One region of the Streptomyces sp. NBC_00440 genome, then DNA from elsewhere that is predicted to be linked to it. Evidence: predicted binding sites of a transcription regulator. Region 1 holds the regulator's gene; the other holds the start of a gene.

What was found. The regulator HspR, encoded in region 1, represses chaperone genes until heat shock. The targets are predictions, from matches to a motif close to TTGAGNNNNNNNNNCTCAA.
Region 2: a site for HspR is predicted at 3,603-3,621, ahead of lon (endopeptidase La). Genes of this name have one in related genera too.

What each region holds. Positions count from the first base shown of each region.
Region 1 is NZ_CP107921.1:4,367,731-4,378,557, reverse strand. It holds gene OHB13_RS19810 (hypothetical protein) at 1-235, shown strand, start outside; gene OHB13_RS19805 (YbjN domain-containing protein) at 284-820, opposite strand; gene clpB (ATP-dependent chaperone ClpB) at 1,112-3,712, opposite strand; gene OHB13_RS19795 (pyridoxamine 5'-phosphate oxidase family protein) at 3,978-4,382, shown strand; gene OHB13_RS19790 ((2Fe-2S)-binding protein) at 4,495-4,824, opposite strand; gene OHB13_RS19785 (helix-turn-helix transcriptional regulator) at 5,173-6,135, shown strand; gene OHB13_RS19780 (helix-turn-helix transcriptional regulator) at 6,364-7,347, shown strand; gene OHB13_RS19775 (heat shock protein transcriptional repressor HspR) at 7,401-7,868, opposite strand; gene dnaJ (molecular chaperone DnaJ) at 7,870-9,060, opposite strand; gene grpE (nucleotide exchange factor GrpE) at 9,132-9,797, opposite strand; gene dnaK (molecular chaperone DnaK) at 9,794-10,827, opposite strand, start outside.
Region 2 is NZ_CP107921.1:5,690,365-5,701,191, reverse strand. It holds gene OHB13_RS25680 (lysozyme) at 223-1,050, shown strand; gene lon (endopeptidase La) at 1,178-3,580, opposite strand; gene OHB13_RS25670 (rhomboid-like protein) at 3,687-4,433, opposite strand; gene OHB13_RS25665 (spermidine synthase) at 4,571-5,371, shown strand; gene OHB13_RS25660 (response regulator transcription factor) at 5,504-6,241, shown strand; gene OHB13_RS25655 (HAMP domain-containing sensor histidine kinase) at 6,325-7,416, shown strand; gene OHB13_RS25650 (multifunctional oxoglutarate decarboxylase/oxoglutarate dehydrogenase thiamine pyrophosphate-binding subunit/dihydrolipoyllysine-residue succinyltransferase subunit) at 7,686-10,827, shown strand, end outside.

The sequences.
Region 1 (10,827 bases):
GCCCCTGCCGGTGCTCGTGTACACGGGCGCGCTGCTGCTGGTGGTCCTGGGCGCCGGCGGGTTCTTCGAGTGCAGACCGCGCTTTCTGCTGCCCGCCTTCCCGCTGCTGCTGCCGGTCGCACGGTCGATGGCGAAAGCCCGGCCCGGAACCGTGATCGTGGTGATCTCGATCCTGGCCGGGCTTTCGCTCGGCTACGGCGCCTATCTCCTGACGGACGCGGACGTACCGCTCTGAGCACCGTCGCAGGCACCGTCGCAGGCGCAGGCCTTGCCGGCGCTCCGCTCAGGCGTTGTCGCCGGGCTCGTCGTCGCCCTTGCCGGACTCCAGGTCCTGCTCAAGACCGAGCTGGTCGACGAGCCACTTGTCGAACTCGATCGAGGCGCGGACCCAGCTGACCGTGGACGACACGAAGTGCTCCAGGGCCACGCCGGTGCCGATGAGCATCTGCGCCTCACCGATGAGCCGGACGCTGCCGTCGTCGTGGGTGTGCGTGTAGACCTTGGGCCACAGCGTGCGGCGGTTCCAGTCGTCGATCAGCTCCAGGAGCTGGACCTTCTCCTCGATGCCGTGCGGGCGGTCGTAGAACGTCCGCACCGAGAAGACCTGCTGGTCGTCCTCACCGCGGAACATGAAGTACGTACGGAATTCCTCCCACGGCGCGGCGAGGTCGCCCTCGTCGTCCAGGACGTACTTCAGCTCCATCTGCTCAAGGAGCTGCTTGACCAGATCCTGGTCGGGAACGACGGGGCCCGCCGGTCCTGAATCCTGCGGATCGGGCTGGCCCCCGAAGTTCGGAATGGAGGACGGGTCGATGGTCATCTTTGAATTGCCCTTCGTACGAGTTCCGCCATCCTCTCCCATAGCGGGCGGGGCGTGGCAAGCCCCGCCGGGTCTTATCCGCCAGGGGCGGACAGGTTTGCCCGATCTTGGGTGTCCGGCCGCGCCGTACGGCCGGTGGTGGCGGTTCGTGTCCGCGAACGGGAACGGGTAACAGGAACGGGTAACAGGAACGGGTAACAGGAACGGGTAACAGGAACGGGTAACAGGAACGGGCCCGTCACCCCCGGGGGACCCCGGAGGGGTGACGGGCCCGTCACCCAGCCGTTCGCCCTACTCCGCACGCCCCACGATCAGCCCGTCGCCGACCCGGTCGACCCGGACCGTGTCGCCGTCGGTGACCTCGCCCGCGAGGATCTCCTTCGCGAGCCGGTCGCCGATCGCCGTCTGGATCAGCCGGCGCAGCGGCCGGGCGCCGTACGCCGGGTCGTTGCCCTCTTCGGCCAGCCAGGCCAGCGCGCCGGGGGTGACGTCCAGGGTCAGCCGCCGGTCGGCGAGGCGCGCGGCCAGGCGGTCGATCTGGAGGCCCGCGATGTGCGCCAGCTCGTCCCCCGACAGCGCCGAGAAGACCACCAGGTCGTCGAGGCGGTTGAGGAACTCGGGCTTGAAGGAGGCCCGTACGACGTCGAGGACCTGCTTCTTCTTCTCCTCGGGCTTGGTCAGCGGGTCGACCAGATACTGGCTGCCCAGGTTCGAGGTCAGGATCAGGATGGTGTTGCGGAAGTCCACCGTGCGGCCCTGACCGTCGGTGAGGCGTCCGTCGTCCAGGACCTGGAGCAGCACGTCGAAGACCTCGGGGTGAGCCTTCTCCACCTCGTCGAGCAGCACCACGCTGTACGGGCGCCGGCGCACCGCCTCGGTGAGCTGGCCGCCCTCCTCGTACCCCACATAGCCGGGTGGCGCGCCGACCAGACGGGCCACCGAGTGCTTCTCGCCGTACTCGCTCATGTCGATGCGGACCATGGCCCGCTCGTCGTCGAAGAGGAAGTCGGCGAGCGCCTTGGCCAGCTCGGTCTTGCCGACGCCGGTCGGGCCCAGGAAGAGGAACGAGCCGGTGGGCCGGTCGGGGTCGGCGATGCCTGCGCGGGTGCGGCGTACGGCGTCGGAGACGGCAGCGACGGCTTCGGTCTGGCCGATCAGGCGCCGGCCCAGCTCGTCCTCCATGCGCAGCAGCTTCTGCGTCTCGCCCTCCAGAAGACGGCCCGCCGGGATACCGGTCCAGGAGCCGACCACATCGGCGATGTCGTCGGAGCCGACCTCCTCCTTGACCATGGTGCTCTTCGTGTCGGCGGTCTTGGCGGCCTCCTCCTCGGCCGCGGTGGCCTCCTCCAGCTCCTGCTCCAGGCCGGGGATCTCCCCGTAGAGCAGCTTGGACGCGGTGTCGAAGTCACCGTCGCGCTGGGCACGCTCGGCCTGGCCGCGGAGCCCGTCGATGCGCTCCTTCAGCTCACCGACGCGGTTGAGGCCCTCCTTCTCCTTCTCCCAGCGTGCGGTGAGTCCGCGCAGCTCCTCCTCGCGGTCGGCGAGGTCGCGGCGCAGCTTCTCCAGGCGCTGCTTGGACGCGGCGTCGGACTCGTTCTTGAGGGCCAGCTCCTCCATCCGCAGCCGGTCGACGGAGCGCTGGAGCTCGTCGATCTCGACGGGGGACGAGTCGATCTCCATCCGCAGCCGGGACGCGGCCTCGTCCACCAGGTCGATGGCCTTGTCGGGCAGGAAGCGGGACGTGATGTAGCGGTCGGAGAGGGTCGCGGCGGCGACCAGGGCCGCGTCCGCGATCTGGACCTTGTGATGGGCCTCGTACCGGCCCTTGAGCCCGCGCAGGATCGCGATGGTGTCCTCGACCGACGGCTCGGCGACCAGCACCTGCTGGAAGCGCCGCTCCAGGGCGGCGTCCTTCTCGATGCGCTCCCGGTACTCGTCCAGGGTCGTCGCGCCGACCATGCGCAGCTCGCCGCGGGCCAGCATCGGCTTGAGCATGTTGCCCGCGTCCATCGCGGAGTCGCCGCCCGCGCCCGCGCCGACGACGGTGTGCAGCTCGTCGATGAAGGTGATGACCTGGCCGTCGCTCTCCTTGATCTCGGCCAGGACGGACTTCAGCCGCTCCTCGAACTCGCCGCGGTACTTGGCACCGGCGACCATCGCACCCAGGTCGAGCGAGATCAGCCGCTTGTTCCGGAGGCTCTCCGGCACATCGCCCTTGATGATCCGCTGGGCGAGGCCCTCCACGACGGCCGTCTTGCCGACGCCGGGCTCGCCGATGAGCACCGGGTTGTTCTTGGTGCGCCGGGACAGCACCTGCACCACCCGGCGGATCTCGTGGTCCCGCCCGATGACCGGGTCGAGCTTGCCGTCACGCGCTGCGGCCGTGAAGTCCGTACCGAACTTCTCCAGCGCCTTGTACTGACCCTCGGGGTCGGGTGTGGTCACCCGGCGCCCTCCCCTGCTCGTCTCGAACGCTTCCAGCAGTTCCTTTGCACCGGCGCCCTGCTGCGTCAGCAGCTCGCCGGCGTGGCCGCCCTTGGCGGCGATCCCGATGAGCAGATGCTCGGTCGAGATGTACTCGTCCCCCAGTTCCTTGGCCCGCTTCGAGGCATCTGCGATGACGGCGAGCACCTCGCGGTCCGGCTGCGGGGGTGCGACCGTCGACCCGGTCACGCTGGGCAGCCCGCCGAGCAGCCGCTCGGCCCCGGACCTGATGACCGCCTGGTCCGCCTCGACAGCCGCCAGCAGGTCGACGACGTTCTCGTTGTCCTGCCCCTCCAGCAGGGCGAGCAGCAGATGTACGGGGGTCAGGTCCGGGTTGCCGTCGGACACGGCGCGGCTGTTCGCCGCGGTGATCGCGTCCCGGCTCTTGTTGGTCAGCTCGGCGTCCACGTGTGCGCTCTCCTCCTCGCGGGGCGGGTCCGTCCCTGCAGTGACTCGGTGCGATGCCTGTGTGGTCCGTGTGGCGTGTGTGGCGTGTGTGGCCTGCGTGCCGCGACCCGGCGCAGCGACTCAGCCTGCCTAGACTCAGGCACCGTACATAAAGTTGAGTCTAAGCCACTCAACATACATTTGACAGGGCCGCCACCCCCTGACCGACAGGATCTCTGCCACACCGGGGGCGGCCGGGGTCCGGGGGCCGGATAGGTTCGCGCCCATGGCCATTGACCCACGGAACCCCGATCCGCCCTACCTCAGCTTCTGGCGCGAATTCCATCGCTGCACCTTGACGACCCCGCGCCCGGACGGTTCACCGCATCTGGTGCCGGTCGGCGTGACGTGGGAACCGGAGGCCGGGATCGCCAGGGTCATCGCCAACAAGAAGTCACGGAAGGTCGCCAACATCCTGGCCGCGGGGCCCGAGGGCGCGCGGGTCGCGGTCTGCCAGGTGGCGCCGGGTCGCTGGGCGACGCTGGAGGGGCGCGCGAGGATCCGTACGGAGCCGGACGCAGTCGCCGACGCGGTACGGCGCTACGCGGAGCGCTACGGGCGCACGCCGACCGAGAACCCGGACCGGGTCCTGATCGAGATCACCGTCGAGCGGGCGATGGGCCGCGCCTGACCGGCGGCGGAACCTCACGCGCGCAGCACAGCGGCGCCACCGTGTTCAGGTCACGGTGGCGCCGCTGTGTGGGGGAAGCACCTGAGCGATCTGTTACGCCGGGGGAATCGCGTCAGGCACTGCGGGGGATAGCTGTGGTCGGCTCGACGTCGAACAACTGGTGGTCACGCCGGTCGAGGTTCACGAACACCATGCCGTAGCGAACGGCACAGCGAACAGGCTGTGGGGCGCCCCGGGGCTTGCGCAGGCACCGGTAGGCGCGGACGTCACCATCGTCACCGTCGTCCTCGCGTACGACGAGGATCGGCTCACCGAACAGGGTGACCATCAACGAATCACCACGGTGCGGAATCGCCGTGACGAGGTCGATGAAATGCCACCCGGAGCGGTAAGCGACAGCCATCTCGCGCTGGAAGACTCTGTCGTCCGGTGGGACGGTCATGCGCTTACCGATGCCGAAGTGCTGCCCCAGCCGAGGTCGAGCGGGGCGGCCACATGCATGCTGCCCCAGCCGAGATCCCCCGGCGTGGCAGCAGCCTGCGCGCTCCCCCACCCAAGATCTGCAGCACTTACTGCACCAAAAAGCACAGTTGCGGAGAAGACTGCCGCAAGCACCGAGCGAAGCATCTTTTTCTTCATAGTGGGCTTCGTCCTCACTTGATGTGTTCCTCTCCCCCGCGTTCCTAGACGATGGCTCATCCAGGCACGTCAACGCCACAGGGACGATGCATCATGTTCCTGCACATTCATGTTCCTGGGGGGTGGAGAATTGACCACAAGCTACGCAAACATGACACATCCTCACGCCATTACCGAACTTTGCGACGAGGGTGCGCGGCTTTACGCCAGCGCGCTGAGCCTCGGCAAGATCCCGCGCAGTGAGGTGGGCCCCGCCCCGTGTCTACTGGAGTTCGCGCTGCTCCACCCCGACCCCGACGACGCGGGCTGGCTCCGCCCGGTACCGCCGTCGGCCGCGCTCACACAGCGCCTCCACCCGATCGAGCGGGAGATCCAGGACCGTAGACGACGGTCGGTGGAACTGACCGACACTTTCGAGCCGTTCATGACCATCAGCGCGCAGAACCCGCCCCCCACTCACGCCATCACCGTGCTGGAGGGGTTCGGAAGGATCAACGCGGCGCTCGATCTGGCCACCGCGGCGTGCCAGACGGAAGTGCTGACGATCCAGCCGGGGGGCGCCCGCAGCGAGCACGAACTCACTCAGGCCCTGGAGCGCGGCAGGCCCCTGCTCGACCGCGGCGTCAGTATGCGCACGCTGTATCAGCACACGGTCAGGCACAGCCGCGGCACGCTGGCGTACGTGGACCTCGTCGCCGACGGGAAGGTGGAGATCCGCACGCTCGAAGAGCTCATAGAGCGCTTGATGATCTTCGACCACACCGTGGCGTTCATCCCGGCCACCGACGACCGCCAGATCGCACTGGAGCTGCGCCACCCGGGAATGGTCGAGTACCTCGTCAAGGTCTTCGAGCAGTTCTGGAGACGTGGCGTGCCTCTGCAGGAGCAGATCCCGTACCACTCCAACCCCGAGGGGATATCGGGTGTCCGGCTGTCCATCGCCCAGTTGCTCGTCGAGGGGCACGTCGACGAGGCCATCGCCCGCCGGCTCGGTATGAACGTCCGCACCTGTCGCGCGCACATAGCGAAACTCAGCTCGACACTCGGCAGCAACAGCAGGGCCCAACTCGGCTACCTGATCGCGCAGTCCGGCATCCTGGAGCAGGGAAGCTGACCTCCGGCGCAGCGCGAACGGACCGTTCCGCGTCTGGCCACGCCGCCCCGGTGCATCCGTCACAAGCAATGATTTTGGTGTGCCAACGGCGGAACGACCACCCTCAACTTGCTGCTCTGCAGCTTGATGAGGGGGGGGTGCGCGGCCTCTGTCGCCGGGCTACCGTCGAGATCCGGAAGGTTGCCCGCAGTCCTCACCGAGCACCCGGAACTCAGAGACGGAGCAGAAGTGACGGCGCCACAGCACACACATGGCGTGGAGGAGCTGTGCGAGCCCGGCAACCGGATATACGCGGAAGCCCTGAAGCAGCGATGCATCAGGCGCGAGGCCGCAGGTGCGGCCCCGTGCCTCATCGACCTGGGACTCCTGCACCCGGATCCGGACGACATGGAGCGCCTCCTGCCCACGCCTCCCTCGCTGGCTCTCCACGCGCTGCTCCGCGATATCGAGTCGGAGATCCACACGCGCCGTTCGCGCGAGGTGAGGATCGCGGAGACCCTGGAGCGGTTCATCGCACTCGACACCCCGCGTCCACCGGAGGACTCGCCCGGAATCGTGGTGCTGGAAGGCTTCCCGCGCATCAACACCGCGATCGACCGTGCCACCAACGAATGCCGCACGGAAATGATGTGTGTCCAGCCAGGACCGCGCAGCGAGTACGCCCTGAGCACCGCTCTGCCCAGGGATCTCGCGCTGCGCGAACGCGGAGCCCACATGCGCACCCTCTACCAACGGTCCTCGCTGCACAGCCCGGGACTGCGTGACTACCTGAAGCAGATGGGCGATTCCATAGAGATCCGCAGCCTGGACGACATCCCCGAGCGCCTGATCATCGTCGATCGCTCGGTCGCGTTCATCCCCGCCAGCGCGGACCGCACCACCGCCCTGGAACTGCGCCACCCCGCACTGGTCGAATACCTCGCCACCGTCTTCGAACGGTTCTGGCGCCAGGGGATCCCCCTGCACGAACCTGCCCCACCCGTACCGGCCGAGGCAGGGATCTCCGAGCGCCAGTACGCCGTCGCCCGGCTCCTCAGCGAAGGACACCCCGACGAAGCCGTCGCCAAACGGCTCGGGATCAGCGTCCGCACCTGCCGCACCCACATCGCACACCTCTCCACCGTGCTCGGCACCACGAACCGGGTGCAACTGGGCGTCCGCATCGCACAGTCCGGGATGCTCGACAGCCACAACCGCCGTGAACACGCCTGAGGGCCGCCACCCCTCCGGGTAGCGGCCCTCGGACCTCACTCACACGAACTGCCCTACTCCGGCGACCGCTTCGGCTTCGGTCGCCAGACCACCAGTGCGCTGGTCTGCTGCATGTCCTGGTACGGGACCAGGTCGCGCCGGTACGAGGCGTGGACCTGTGCCTCGCGCTGCTGCATGGCCACCGCCGCGCCGTCCACCGCCGCCGAGAGTTCGGCGACCCTGGACTGGAGCGCGGCGACCTGGTGCTCCAGCTCGATGATGCGCTTGATGCCCGCGAGGTTGATGCCCTCGTCCTGGGACAGCTGCTGCACCGTACGGAGCAGTTCGATGTCCTGGGCCGAGTACCGCCGGCCCCGGCCGGCCGTCCGGCCCGGTGAGACCAGGCCGAGACGGTCGTACTGGCGCAGGGTCTGCGGGTGCAGGCCGGAGAGCTGAGCGGCGACCGAGATGACGTACACGGGGGTCTCGTCGGTCAGTTCGTAACCCATGGCAGGGTCACGTCGTCCTCGGCGGCCATTCATCTCAAGCTCCCTTCACGGCCTGGAAAAGCTCCGCGCGCGGGTCCTGCCCCGCGGTCGCTTCGCGGTACGTCTCCAGCGACTCACGTGCCTTGTCGCTGAGATCCGCCGGTACGGCGACCTCGACGGTGACCAGCAGGTCCCCCCGGGTGCCGTCCTTGCGTACGGCACCCTTGCCCCGGGCCCGCATCGTACGGCCGTTGGGCGTACCCGCGGGCAGTTTCAGCGTGACCGGGGGGCCGCCGAGCGTCGGTACCTTGACCTCGCCGCCGAGTGCCGCCTCCGTGAAGGTGACGGGCACGGTGAGCGTGAGGTTGTCGCCCCTGCGGCCGAAGACCGGGTGGGCGTCGACATGGACGATCACATAGAGGTCACCGGCCGGGCCGCCCTGCTCGCCCGGGGTGCCCTTGCCGCGCAGCCTGATCCGCTGGCCGTCGGAGACGCCCGCCGGGATCCTTACCTGCATGGTCCGGGAGGACTTCGCCCGCCCGGAACCCTTGCAGACCTCGCAGGGGTTCTCGGCGATGAGCCCACGGCCCTTGCAGTCCACGCAGGGGTCGGTCAGTGAGAAGCCGCCGCCGCTGCCGCGCGACACCTGGCCGGTGCCGACGCAGGTCGGGCAGACCCGGGGGGTGCCGTTCTTGTCGCCGGTACCCGAACAGGCCTTGCACGGCGCCTGGCTGGACATCCGCAGCGGGACCGTGGCCCCGTCGACCGCCTCGGTGAAGCTGAGCGTCACCTCGGACTCGATGTCCTGGCCGCGGCGCGGCTGGGTGCGGGTGGTACCGGGACCGCCCCGGTTGAACAGCCCGCCGAACACGTCCCCGAGTCCGCCGCCGAAACCGCCCGCGCCGCCCGGCTGCCCCGCTCCCCCGCCCGGGGTGCCTCCGAAGAGGTCCCCCAGGTCGAAGTTGAAGGAGCCGCCGCCGGCGCCGGGCCCTGGCCGGTAGCCGCCGTTGCCGAAGAGAGCACGCGCTTCGTCGTACTCCTTGCGCTTCTTGGGGTCGCCGAGGACGTCGTTCGCCTCGGAGACCTCCTTGAACCGCTCTTCGGCTTTGGCGTCACTCTTGTTGGCGTCCGGGTGCAGCTCGCGGGCGAGCTTCCGGTACGCCTTCTTGATCTCGGCCTCGGTGGCGTCCTTCGGGACGCCGAGAACCTTGTAGTAGTCCTTCTCGACGAAGTCCTTGGTGCTCATCCCCGACGTCCCTCCTTCCGGTCGCTACTGATACTGATGCCAGCCCCTACTGATGTCAGCCTTCACTGATGTCAGCCCTCGTCCGGGCCACCGCTGTCCTCGTCCGGCGCGTCGTCCTTGGACTGCGCGCCCGGCTGGGGCTCGGCCACCGCGACCCGTGCGGGACGGATGGTGCGCTCGCCGAACCGGTACCCCGGCTGCAGGATCGCCACGCACGTGTCCTCGGTGATGTCCGGCGCGTACGAGTGCATCAGGGCCTCGTGGATCGTCGGGTCGAAGGGCTCGCCCTCCTTGCCGAACTGCTGGAGGCCCATCTTCGCCGCGACCGTCTCCAGCGACTCGGCCACCGACTTGAAGCCGCCGACCAGCTCGCCGTGCTCCCGGGCGCGACCGATGTCGTCGAGGGTCGGGAGGAGTTCGGACAGGAGGTTCGCGATGGCGACCTCCTTGACCTGGACCCGGTCCCGCTCCACCCGGCGGCGGTAGTTCTGGTACTCCGCCTGGAGCCGCTGGAGGTCCCCGGTGCGCTCACTGAGCGCGGTACGGACCTGGTCCAGCTGGGCGGTGAGAGCTGTTTCCTGACTGTTCTGACCGCTGCTCTGTGCGTCCCCTGCCGGGGCCGCCGGCTCCGACTCCTTCCCGGAGTCGGGCCCGGCGGCCTTCGACGCGGCGTCTTCGGAGGTCGCGCCGGAGGGGACGTCGGGCTCCTCCTCGAAGCCCGGAGTCTCCTCCGTCATGCGGCGCCTCCCTGACGGCCGTCCTTCTCGTCGTCCACGATCTCGGCGTCGACCACGTCGTCAGGAGCATCGGTGGCCTGCTCCGTACCCTCGGCACCCGGCGCACCGCCTGCGGCAGCGGCGCCCTCGGCGTTCGCGTACATCGCCTGGCCGAGCTTCTGCGAGACCGCGGCGACCTTCTCGGTGGCCGTACGGATCTCGGCGGTGTCCTCACCCTTGAGCTTCTCCTTCAGCTCGGTGAGGGCCTCCTCGACCTCGGTCTTGACGTCGCCCGGGACCTTGTCCTCGTTGTCCTTGAGGAACTTCTCGGTCTGGTAGACGAGCTGCTCGCCCTGGTTGCGCGACTCGGCGGCCTCGCGGCGCTTGTGGTCCTCGTCCGCGTACTGCTCGGCCTCTTCGCGCATCCGGTTGACCTCGTCCTTCGGCAGCGAGGAGCCACCGGTGACGGTCATCTTCTGCTCCTTGCCGGTGCCGAGGTCCTTGGCAGCGACGTGCATGATGCCGTTGGCGTCGATGTCGAAGGCGACCTCGATCTGCGGCACACCGCGCGGGGCCGGCGGCAGACCGGTCAGCTCGAACATCCCGAGCTTCTTGTTGTACGCCGCGATCTCGCGCTCGCCCTGGTAGACCTGGATCTGCACGGACGGCTGGTTGTCCTCGGCCGTCGTGAAGATCTCGGAACGCTTGGTCGGGATCGTGGTGTTGCGCTCGATGAGCTTCGTCATGATCCCTCCCTTGGTCTCGATACCGAGGGACAGCGGCGTCACGTCGAGGAGCAGGACGTCCTTGACCTCGCCCTTGAGGACACCGGCCTGGAGCGAGGCGCCGATCGCGACGACCTCGTCCGGGTTCACACCCTTGTTGGCGTCCTGGCCACCGGTGAGCTCCTTGACGAGCTCCGCGACGGCCGGCATACGGGTCGAGCCACCGACGAGAACGACGTGGTCGATCTCGGAGAGCTGGATGCCCGCGTCCTTGATGACGTTGTGGAAGGGGCTCTTGCAGCGGTCCAGCAGATCGGCGGTGAGCT
Region 2 (10,827 bases), 1.3 Mb from region 1:
GATCCTGAAAGTTTCTTTCAGCGTCTGCCATCGCCGCAGCTGGGCCAGTATTTCGCAGGAGTAGACCAACGGCAGCACCCAGGCCCCCTTCCGCCGTACGGGTCTACGTGCGTAGCGTCGTCATTGCTGACATGTCCACACCACACCATGTCGGTGATGACGGCGTACTCCGACGACGGAGTACGCCCAGCTCCCCCCACCGAGCCTTTCGGAGGCACGCACATGCCCGTGCTCAGATCCGGAACGGCCCGACGCGGACGCACCGCCGCAGTCGGGATCCTTCTCGCCTTTCTCACCTCCCTGCTGGCCCTGCCCGGCGCGGCCTCCGCGGCCGACACCCCCGCGCGCGGCACGGCCACCATGGGGATGGGTGTCATCGCGCACGACGGCCAGGGCGGCAGCCCTCGCAACACCCCCTCGGCGGTCCAGACCGAAGGCGTCGACGTCTCCGGCTACCAGGGCAACGTCAACTGGGCGACGCTGTGGGGCAGCGGCGTGCGGTGGGCCTACACCAAGGCCACCGAGGGCAACTACTACACGAACCCCTCCTTCACCCAGCAGTACAACGGCTCGTACAACGTCGGGATGATCCGCGGCGCGTACCACTTCGCGACCCCGAACGACTCCAGCGGTGCGAACCAGGCGAACTACTTCGTCAGCCACGGCGGCGGCTGGTCCCGCGACGGCAAGACCCTGCCCGGTGTGCTGGACATCGAGTGGAATCCGTACGGTGACGCCTGCTACGGCCTGAGCGCGGCATCGATGGTCGCCTGGATCCACGACTTCGCCAACACCTACAAGTCGCTCACCGGGCGTGACGCGGTCATCTACACCGCGACCAGCTGGTGGACGCAGTGCACGGGGAACAACAGCAGCTTCGGGGCCACCAACCCGCTCTGGATCGCCCGCTACGACTCGGCGCCGGGCGCGCTGCCCGCCGGGTGGGGCTTCCAGACGATGTGGCAGTACACCTCGACCGGACCGACGGTCGGCGACCACGACAAGTTCAACGGCGCACTGGACCGGGTGCAGGCACTCGCCAACGGCTGACGCCGCGAACTGCACCGCGTACCGCACGGAGAACTTCACCGCGGACTGCACCGCGGACTGCGCAGGGCCCCCGGCGTGCCGTCGGGGGCCCTGCGTGTGCCTGTAGGTCCTGTACGGCACCGGGCGGTCAGGCGGCCGCCGGAACCCGTACCTCCGCCGGGGACAGCGCGATCTCCAGGACCTGGCGTACGTCCGTCACCGGGTGCACCTCAAGCGTGTCGAGCACCTCGGCGGGCACATCGTCCAGATCGGCCTCGTTCCGCTTGGGGATCACCACGGTCGTGATGCCCGCCCGGTGCGCGGCCAGCAGCTTCTGCTTCAGACCGCCGATCGGCAGCACCCGTCCGGTCAGCGACACCTCGCCGGTCATGGCCACGTCCGTTCGGACCTGCCGGCCGGAGAGCAGCGACGCCAGCGCCGTCGTCATCGTGATGCCCGCGCTCGGGCCGTCCTTGGGCACCGAGCCCGCCGGGAAGTGGATGTGCACCCCGCGCTCCTTCAGGTCCGCGACGGGCAGCTCCAGTTCGGCACCGCGCGAGCGCAGGAAGGAGAGCGCGATCTGTGCCGACTCCTTCATGACGTCGCCGAGCTGGCCGGTCAGGGTCAGCCCCGCCGCGCCGGTCTCGGGGTCGGCCAGCGACGCCTCGACGAAGAGGACGTCGCCGCCCGCGCCGGTCACCGCGAGGCCGGTGGCCACACCGGGCACCGCCGTACGGCGCTCCGCCGGGTCCTGGGCGGACTCCGGCACATGGTGGGGCCGCCCGATCAGCGGCCGCAGCTCGGCGTCGGTGACGGTGAGCGGCAGCTCCTGCTCGCCCAGCTCGTGCTGGGCGGCGACCTTCCGCAGCAGTCTGGCGACGGCCCGCTCCAGATTCCGGACGCCCGCCTCGCGGGTGTACTCCCCCGCCAGCTTGCGCAGCGCGGAGTCGTCGAGCGTCACCTCGCCGGGCTCAAGACCCGCGCGCTCCAGCTGCCTGGGCAGCAGGTGGTCGCGGGCGATGACGACCTTCTCGTCCTCGGTGTAGCCGTCGAGCCTGACCAGCTCCATCCGGTCGAGCAGCGCCTCCGGGATGGCTTCGAGCACGTTCGCGGTGGCCAGGAACACCACATCGGACAGGTCGAGCTCGACCTCCAGGTAGTGGTCCCGGAAGGTGTGGTTCTGGGCCGGGTCGAGCACTTCGAGCAGGGCGGCCGCCGGGTCTCCCCGGAAGTCCGAGCCGACCTTGTCGATCTCGTCGAGCAGGACGACCGGGTTCATCGAGCCGGCCTCCTTGATCGCCCGCACGATCCGTCCGGGCAGCGCGCCGACGTATGTACGCCGGTGTCCGCGGATCTCGGCCTCGTCCCGTACGCCGCCGAGCGCGACGCGGACGAACTTGCGGCCCATCGCGTGCGCCACTCCCTCGCCGAGCGAGGTCTTTCCGACCCCGGGCGGCCCGACGAGCGCCAGCACGGCGCCGCCGCGGCGGCCGCCGACGATGCCCATGCCGCGGTCGGCACGGCGCTTGCGCACGGCCAGGTACTCGGTGATGCGCTCCTTCACGTCCTCCAGGCCCGAGTGCTCCGCGTCCAGGACTGCCTTGGCGCCCCTGATGTCGTACTCGTCCTCGGTGCGTTCGTTCCACGGCAGTTCGAGGACGGTGTCCAGCCAGGTCCGGATCCAGGAGCCCTCGGGGCTCTGGTCGGACGAGCGCTCCAGCTTCTCGACCTCCTTGAGCGCGGCCTCCCTGACGTACCCGGGGAGGGCGGCGGCCTCGACGCGGGACCGGTAGTCGTCGGACTCGTCGTCCGCCTCGCCGTTGAGCTCGGAGAGCTCCTTGCGGACGGCCTCCAGCTGGCGGCGGAGCAGGAACTCGCGCTGCTGCTTGTCGACGCCCTCCTGGACGTCCTTGGCGATGGACTCGGCGACGTCCTGCTCGGCGAGGTGCTCGCCCAGCCACTGGACGGCGAGCTTCAGCCGGGCCACCGGGTCGGCGGTCTCCAGCAGCTCGGTCTTCTGGGCGAGGGTGAGGAACGGTGAGTAGCCGGAGTTGTCCGCGAGGGCCGACACGCCCTCGATCTGCTGGACGCGGTCGACGACCTGCCAGGCCCCGCGCTTCTTCAGCCAGTCGGTGGCGAGCGCCTTGTACTCCTTGACCAGCGCGGTGACCGCGCCGGGCAGCGGCTCGGGGTCGGTCTCGTCGACATGGATGCCCTCGACCCAGAGCGCGGTGCCCGGGCCGGTGGTGCCGGCCCCGATACGGACCCGGCCGCGGCCGCGGACCAGGGCTCCTGGGTCTCCGTCGGAGAGTCTGCCGACCTGTTCGACGGTGCCGAGGACACCGGTGCTCGCGTAGCTGCCGTCGAGCCGGGGAACGAGCAGGACCAGCGGCTTGTTGCCGCTGGAGCGGGCGGGGGACGCCTGGGCGGCCTCCACGGCGGCGCTTACGTCCGCGTCGGAAAGGTCCAGCGGCACCACCATTCCGGGCAGCACGACCTCGTCGTCGAGCGGCAGCACGGGCAGGGTGAGCGGTGTGGACGTGTCAGCCATGATCTCCCCTTAGGCAGTGAAGTTGAGCTATGCACACTCAATGCCAGGAGAGGTGCTGGTGTTCCCGGGCGGCCGTTCGCTCTCAGCGATCGGACCCGCCACCAGGTCAGAAGGCCGTCGTGGAGGCGTCGGCGGAGCTGTCGGGAGAGGTCGCGGACGCGCTCGCCGAGGGGGTCGCGGTGGCTGAGTTCGCCGGTACGGGCGATAGGGGCGGCCCGGGTGCCTGAGGGGCACGGCCGGTCCTGGCGGCTTCCCAGCGGCGCACCAGCGGCCAGCAGGCCACCCCGATGGCGAGCGAGATCGGATGACCCCAGTCGGTGAGGGGGTCGTCGAGGGTCAGCAGCGCCTGTACGAGCGCCGTGGCGACGGCCGCCAGGAGGGGCCAGCGCAGCAGCGGCGGGAGCAGTCCGGCCAGGGCCCCGACACCGGCCATCAGTCCGAAGCTGATGCCGTAGTCCAAACGGTGGAGCGAGGAGTCGGGGAGATGGCCCGTGGCGACCGCGACACCGACCGGGATCTCGGTGGCCAGCGTCGCCAGGACGTGCCCCGCCAGGAACACCGCGCCGGTGCGCAGCGCGCCTATTCGGCGCTCCAGGGCGGTGAGGACGAGCAGGAAGCCGGCCGAGGACACCGAGAGCAGGCCGCCGGCTATCCACAGGGCGCTGCCCACCAGGACGAGCAGCGGGGTACGGGCCAGATGCGCCATGTCGGTACTGGAGCCGCGCAGTACGGCGGTGACGGTGTGCGGGTCGGCGTGCTCGGCGAAGAGCGAGGTGGCGACCAGCACCAGGACGTAGGCGAACGTGAAGGGCGTTCCGGTGGGGGTGGGCAGCAGGCGCAGCAGGGGCAGCAAGGTACGGCCGGTGCCACCGGCCGGGCGTCGTGTCCGCTGCGTGTGGTGCACTCTGTCTGTCCCGTCGGCCGTCGGTCTTCCCGTTCGACTCCACTTCCCCCAACGTTCACTCTCCGGGATAGCCTCCGACCGCGCCTATGACATCCACCACACGAAGCAACCCCCGCACCCCCCGCGGCGTCCGGGGGCGACCCGGGAGGAGAACCCCCATCGACACCGAGCACACCGGCGACACCGAGACCGTCCCCGTCCCCGTCCCCGGTACCGGCACCGGGGACGTACGCACGCTCGACAGGCGCGAGGGGCCGTACGGCGAGGTCGTACTGCGCGAGCGCGGGGAGCACTTCGAGATCATCGCCAACGGCTGCTTCCTGATGGACACGTCGGACGGCCGCTCGGAGCGGCTGCTGATCGACGCGGCCCTGGCTGCGCTGCCGCCCGGCCGCGACCGTCCCTCCGTACTCATCGGCGGACTCGGCGTCGGATTCTCACTCGCACACGCCGCGACGGACCCCCGCTGGGGCCGGATCACGGTCGTCGAGCGCGAGCAGGCCGTCATCGACTGGCACCTGGAGGGCCCGCTCGCCCGGATCTCCGGCGCAGCGCTCGCCGATCCCCGGACTGTGATCCTGCCCACCGATCTGGTCGCACACATGCACGGATCCTCATCGGCATATGACGCTTTGTGCCTGGACATCGACAACGGACCGGGGTGGACGGTCACCGACGACAACGGCGGGCTCTACACCGCCGACGGGCTCGCAGCCTGTATGGAACGGCTCAAACCGGGAGGAATCCTGGCCGTCTGGTCGGCTCAGCCATCGGCGACTTTTGAGGAAGCCTTGCGGAATGCCGGATTCATCGGGGTAAGGACCGAAGAGATCCCAGTTGCCCGGGGCGTTCCCGACGTGGTCCATCTCGGTGTTCGCCCTGCGTAGCCGGGACGGCGTCCGGGCATCTAGTCTGCTGACCGGCAGACGAGATCTGGACGCCTTGTCCAAGAGCGCAGCTGGGACACAGCCGCGTACGCAGCAGAACGCAGATCAACAGCGCACTTCCAGGGGCGGGCGATGGAGCAGACACACACCACCCACAACGGCGTCGCGGCCACCCCGGGCGCCCAGCGCCGGGTGCTGGTCGTCGAGGACGACCCGACAATCGTCGACGCCATCGCCGCACGGCTGCGGGCCGAGGGTTTTCAGGTGCAGACGGCAACGGACGGGCCGGCCGCGGTGGACGCGGCCCAGGGCTGGCAGCCGGACCTGATGGTCCTCGACGTGATGCTGCCCGGCTTCGACGGCCTTGAGGTCTGCCGCCGCGTCCAGGCGCAGCGGCCGGTACCGGTCCTGATGCTGACGGCACGCGACGACGAGACCGACATGCTGGTCGGACTCGGTGTCGGCGCCGACGACTACATGACCAAGCCGTTCTCGATGCGCGAGCTGGCGGCGCGCGTCCATGTCCTGCTGCGGCGGGTGGAGCGGGCGACCATTGCCGCCTCGACACCGCGCAGCGGCATCCTGCGCCTCGGCGAGCTGGAGATCGACCACGCGCAGCGGCGGGTGCGGGTGCGCAACGAGGACGTGCATCTGACGCCCACCGAGTTCGATCTGCTGGTCTGCCTGGCGAACACCCCGCGTGCCGTCCTCTCGCGCGAGCAGCTGCTCGCCGAGGTCTGGGACTGGGCCGACGCGTCCGGCACCCGGACCGTGGACAGCCACATCAAGGCACTCCGCAGGAAGATCGGCGCGGAGCGCATCCGTACGGTGCACGGTGTCGGGTACGCGCTGGAGACCCCGGCACCATGACCCGTCCGCGGTGCCGGCGGACCTGGAGCGGTGTCCGGCCCCGGGACCTGGGGCGGGAGCTGGGCCGGGATCTGAGCCGGCTGCTGACCCGGCCCCGGCCGTGGAACCGGCAGCGCCCCTTCCCGGTCTCGATCAAGGCCAAGCTGGGCACGCTCGTGGTGGTGTCGGTCTTCATCACCACGGGGCTGCTCCTGGTGGCGCTGCGCACCAAGACGGAGCTGCGGTTCATCACGGTGTTCTCGGTGATCGCCTCGATGCTGATCACCCAGTTCGTGGCGCACAGCCTGACCTCGCCGCTGGACGAGATGAACACCGTCGCCCGGTCGATCTCGCACGGTGACTACACCCGGCGGGTCAGCGGCGCCGACCGCAGGGACGAGCTGGGCGACCTGGCCACGACCATCAACCGGATGGCCGAGGACCTGGAGGCGGTGGACCGGCACCGCAAGGAACTGGTCGCGAACGTCTCCCATGAGCTGCGGACCCCGATCGCGGCCCTGCGGGCGGTGCTGGAGAACGTCGTGGACGGGGTGTCGGCCGCCGACCCCGAGACGATGCGCACCGCGCTCAAGCAGACCGAGCGGCTGGGCCGGCTCGTCGAGACGCTGCTCGACCTCTCCCGCCTCGACAACGGGGTGGTGCCGCTCAAGGCGGCCCGTTTCGAGGTGTGGCCGTACCTCTCGGGCGTGCTGAAGGAGGCGAATCTCGCAGCCGCTCAGCGCGCGGGCGCCTCGGGCTCCGGCGGCCAGCACACCCGGACGGACGTCCATCTCCATCTGGATGTCTCGCCGCCCGAGCTGACGGCGCACGCGGACGCCGAGCGGCTCCACCAGGTGGTCGCAAACCTGATCGACAACGCGGTCAAACACTCCCCGCCGCACGGCCGGGTCACCGTGCAGGCCCGGCGCGGCCAGCAGCCGGAGTCGCTGGACCTGGAGGTCACGGACGAGGGCCCGGGGATCCCCGAGTCCGAGCGGCACCGGGTCTTCGAGCGCTTCAACCGGGGCCGCGCCCCGTCCCCGCACGGTCCGGGCAGCGACGGCGGCACCGGGCTCGGTCTGGCCATCGCCCGCTGGGCGGTCGATCTGCACGGCGGGCGGATCGGGGTGGCCGAATCGTCCCGTGGCTGCCGGATACGCGTCACTCTTCCGGGCGTATCCAAAACACCAAGTTGACGTAAAGTCTCCAGCGGAAGCCCGCGTTCCGTACCGAACACGCGGGTAAGCGCGTCAGAGGGTGTCGGCCAAGGGGCGGCAGCCGTGATGCGCCATACCCGCATAACGCGGAACCACGCTTGTTTCCCGCCATTTCAAGCCCCGAAACCAGCTTTCGAGTGTGACTTACACGACGTTGGACCGCCCAGCCTGCGCCTCCAGGCCAGGGAGGCGTAGCCTTTATTTCCGCTGTCCATCACCTTGTGAAGCGGAAGAGGGCGGTTAACGCCGTGTCGTCTCAGTCCCCCAGTAATTCGAGCATCTCGACCGACCAGGAGGGGCAGGACAAGAGTCCTGCTGACGCTTTTGGTCCCAATGAGTGGCTCGTCGACGAGATCTACCAGCAGTACCTCCAGGACCCGAATTCGGTTGACCGTGCCTGGTGGGACTTCTTCGCCGACTACAAGCCAGGTTCTGCCGGTGCTCCCACCGCGGGTGCGGACCCGGTGAGCCCGAATCCTCCCCACCAGTCGGGCGTGAGCGGCCGGACGGCCACCGCGCAGGGTGGCGCAGCCGCGGGGGCTGCTCCCACCACGGCCGCGCCCGCCACTCCCAGTACTCCCCCGGCTGCCGCGCCCGCAGCGCCGCAGGCCCCGGCTCCGGCCGCGCCTGCCGCCGCGAAGCCCGCGGCCGCCGCGAAGCCCGCACCGGCCGCCAAGGCCGCTGCGAAGGCCGAGCCCGCCGCCGAGCCCGAGGCGCCCGCCGGCCCCGAGCTGGTCACACTGCGCGGCCCGTCCGCCGCGGTCGCGAAGAACATGAACGCCTCCCTCGAACTGCCGACGGCCACGTCCGTCCGCGCGGTCCCGGTGAAGCTGCTCTTCGACAACCGCATCGTCATCAACAACCACCTGAAGCGCGCCAGGGGCGGGAAGGTCTCCTTCACCCACCTCATCGGCTTCGCGATGGTGCAGGCCCTCAAGGCCATGCCGTCGATGAACCACTCCTTCGCGGTGAAGGACGGCAAGCCGACGCTGGTCAAGCCGGCGCACGTGAACCTCGGCCTCGCCATCGACCTGGTGAAGCCGAACGGCGACCGCCAGCTCGTCGTCGCGGCCATCAAGAAGGCCGAGACGCTCAACTTCTTCGAGTTCTGGCAGGCCTACGAGGACATCGTCCGCCGCGCCCGCGCGAACAAGCTGACGATGGACGACTTCACCGGGGTCACCGCGTCGCTCACCAACCCCGGCGGTATCGGCACCGTCCACTCCGTGCCCCGTCTGATGCCCGGCCAGGGCCTCATCATGGGTGTCGGCGCGATGGACTACCCGGCCGAGTTCCAGGGCACCTCGCAGGACACCCTGAACAAGCTGGGCATCTCGAAGGTCATGACCCTGACCTCGACCTACGACCACCGGGTCATCCAGGGTGCCGCCTCCGGCGAGTTCCTGCGGATCCTCGCCAACCTGCTGCTCGGCGAGAACGGCTTCTACGACGACCTGTTCGAGGCGCTGCGCATCCCGTACGAGCCGGTCCGCTGGCTCAAGGACATCGACGTCTCGCACGACAATGACGTCACCAAGGCCGCCCGCGTCTTCGAGCTGATCCACTCCTACCGGGTCCGCGGCCATGTCATGGCCGACACCGACCCGCTGGAGTACAAGCAGCGCAAGCACCCCGATCTGGACATCATCGAGCACGGGCTCACCCTCTGGGACCTGGAGCGCGAGTTCGCCGTCGGCGGCTTCGCCGGCAAGTCGATGATGAAGCTGCGCGACATCCTGGGCGTGCTGCGCGACTCGTACTGCCGCACCACCGGCGTCGAGTTCATGCACATCCAGGACCCCAAGCAGCGCAAGTGGATCCAGGACCGCATCGAGCGCGGCGCGCACGCCAAGCCCGAGCGCGAGGAGCAGCTGCGCATCCTGCGCCGGCTGAACTCGGCGGAGGCGTTCGAGACCTTCCTGCAGACCAAGTACGTCGGCCAGAAGCGCTTCTCGCTCGAAGGCGGCGAGTCCGTCATCCCGCTGCTCGACGCGGTCATCGACTCGGCCGCCGAGTCGCGCCTCGACGAGGTCGTCATCGGGATGGCCCACCGCGGCCGTCTCAACGTGCTGGCCAACATCGTCGGCAAGTCGTACGCGCAGATCTTCCGCGAGTTCGAGGGCAACCTCGACCCGAAGTCGATGCACGGTTCGGGCGACGTGAAGTACCACCTCGGCTCCGAGGGCACCTTCACCGGTCTGGACGGCGAGCAGATCAAGGTCTCGCTGGCCGCCAACCCGTCCCACCTGGAGACCGTCGACCCGGTCGTCGAGGGCATCGCGCGCGCCAAGCAGGACATCATCAACAAGGGCGGCACGGACTTCACCGTGCTGCCGGTGGCGCTGCACGGCGACGCGGCCTTCGCGGGCCAGGGCGTCGTCGCCGAGACGCTCAACATGTCGCAACTGCGCGGCTACCGCACCGGCGGCACCGTGCACATCGTGATCAACAACCAGGTCGGCTTCACCGCCGCTCCGGAGTCGTCGCGCTCGTCGATGTACGCCACCGATGTGGCCCGCATGATCGAGGCGCCGATCTTCCATGTGAACGGCGACGACCCGGAGGCCGTGGTGCGTGTCGCGCGCCTCGCCTTCGAGTTCCGCCAGGCGTTCAACAAGGACGTCGTCATCGACCTGATCTGCTACCGCCGCCGCGGTCACAACGAGGCCGACAACCCCTCGTTCACGCAGCCGCTGATGTACGACCTGATCGACAAGAAGCGCTCGGTGCGCAAGCTCTACACCGAGTCCCTCATCGGTCGCGGCGACATCACGCTGGAAGAGGCGGAGCAGGCGCTCCAGGACTTCCAGGGCCAGCTGGAGAAGGTCTTCGCGGAGGTCCGCGAGGCCACGGCGGAGCCCGCCGAGGCCACGGTGCCGGTCCCGCAGGCCGAGTTCCCGGTCGCCGTGGACACCTCGATCTCCCAGGAGGTCGTGAAGCGGATCGCCGAGTCGCAGGTCAACATCCCGGACCGGATCACCGTGCACCCGCGGCTGCTGCCGCAGGTGCAGCGCCGGGCCGCGATGATCGACGAGGGCACGATCGACTGGGCGATGGGCGAGACCCTCGCCATCGGCTCGCTGCTCCTGGAGGGCACCCCGGTCCGCCTCTCCGGCCAGGACTCGCGCCGCGGGACCTTCGGCCAGCGGCACGCGGTGCTCATCGACCGCAAGACCGGCGAGGACTTCACCCCGCTGCTCTACCTCTCCGACGACCAGGCGCGTTACAACGTCTACGACTCGCTGCTCAGCGAGTACGCGGTGATGGGCTTCGAGTACGGCTACTCGCTGGCCCGCCCGGAGTCGCTGGTCATGTGGGAAGCGCAGTTCGGTGACTTCGTCAACGGCGCGCAGACCGTGGTGGACGAGTACATCTCGGCCGCCGAGCAGA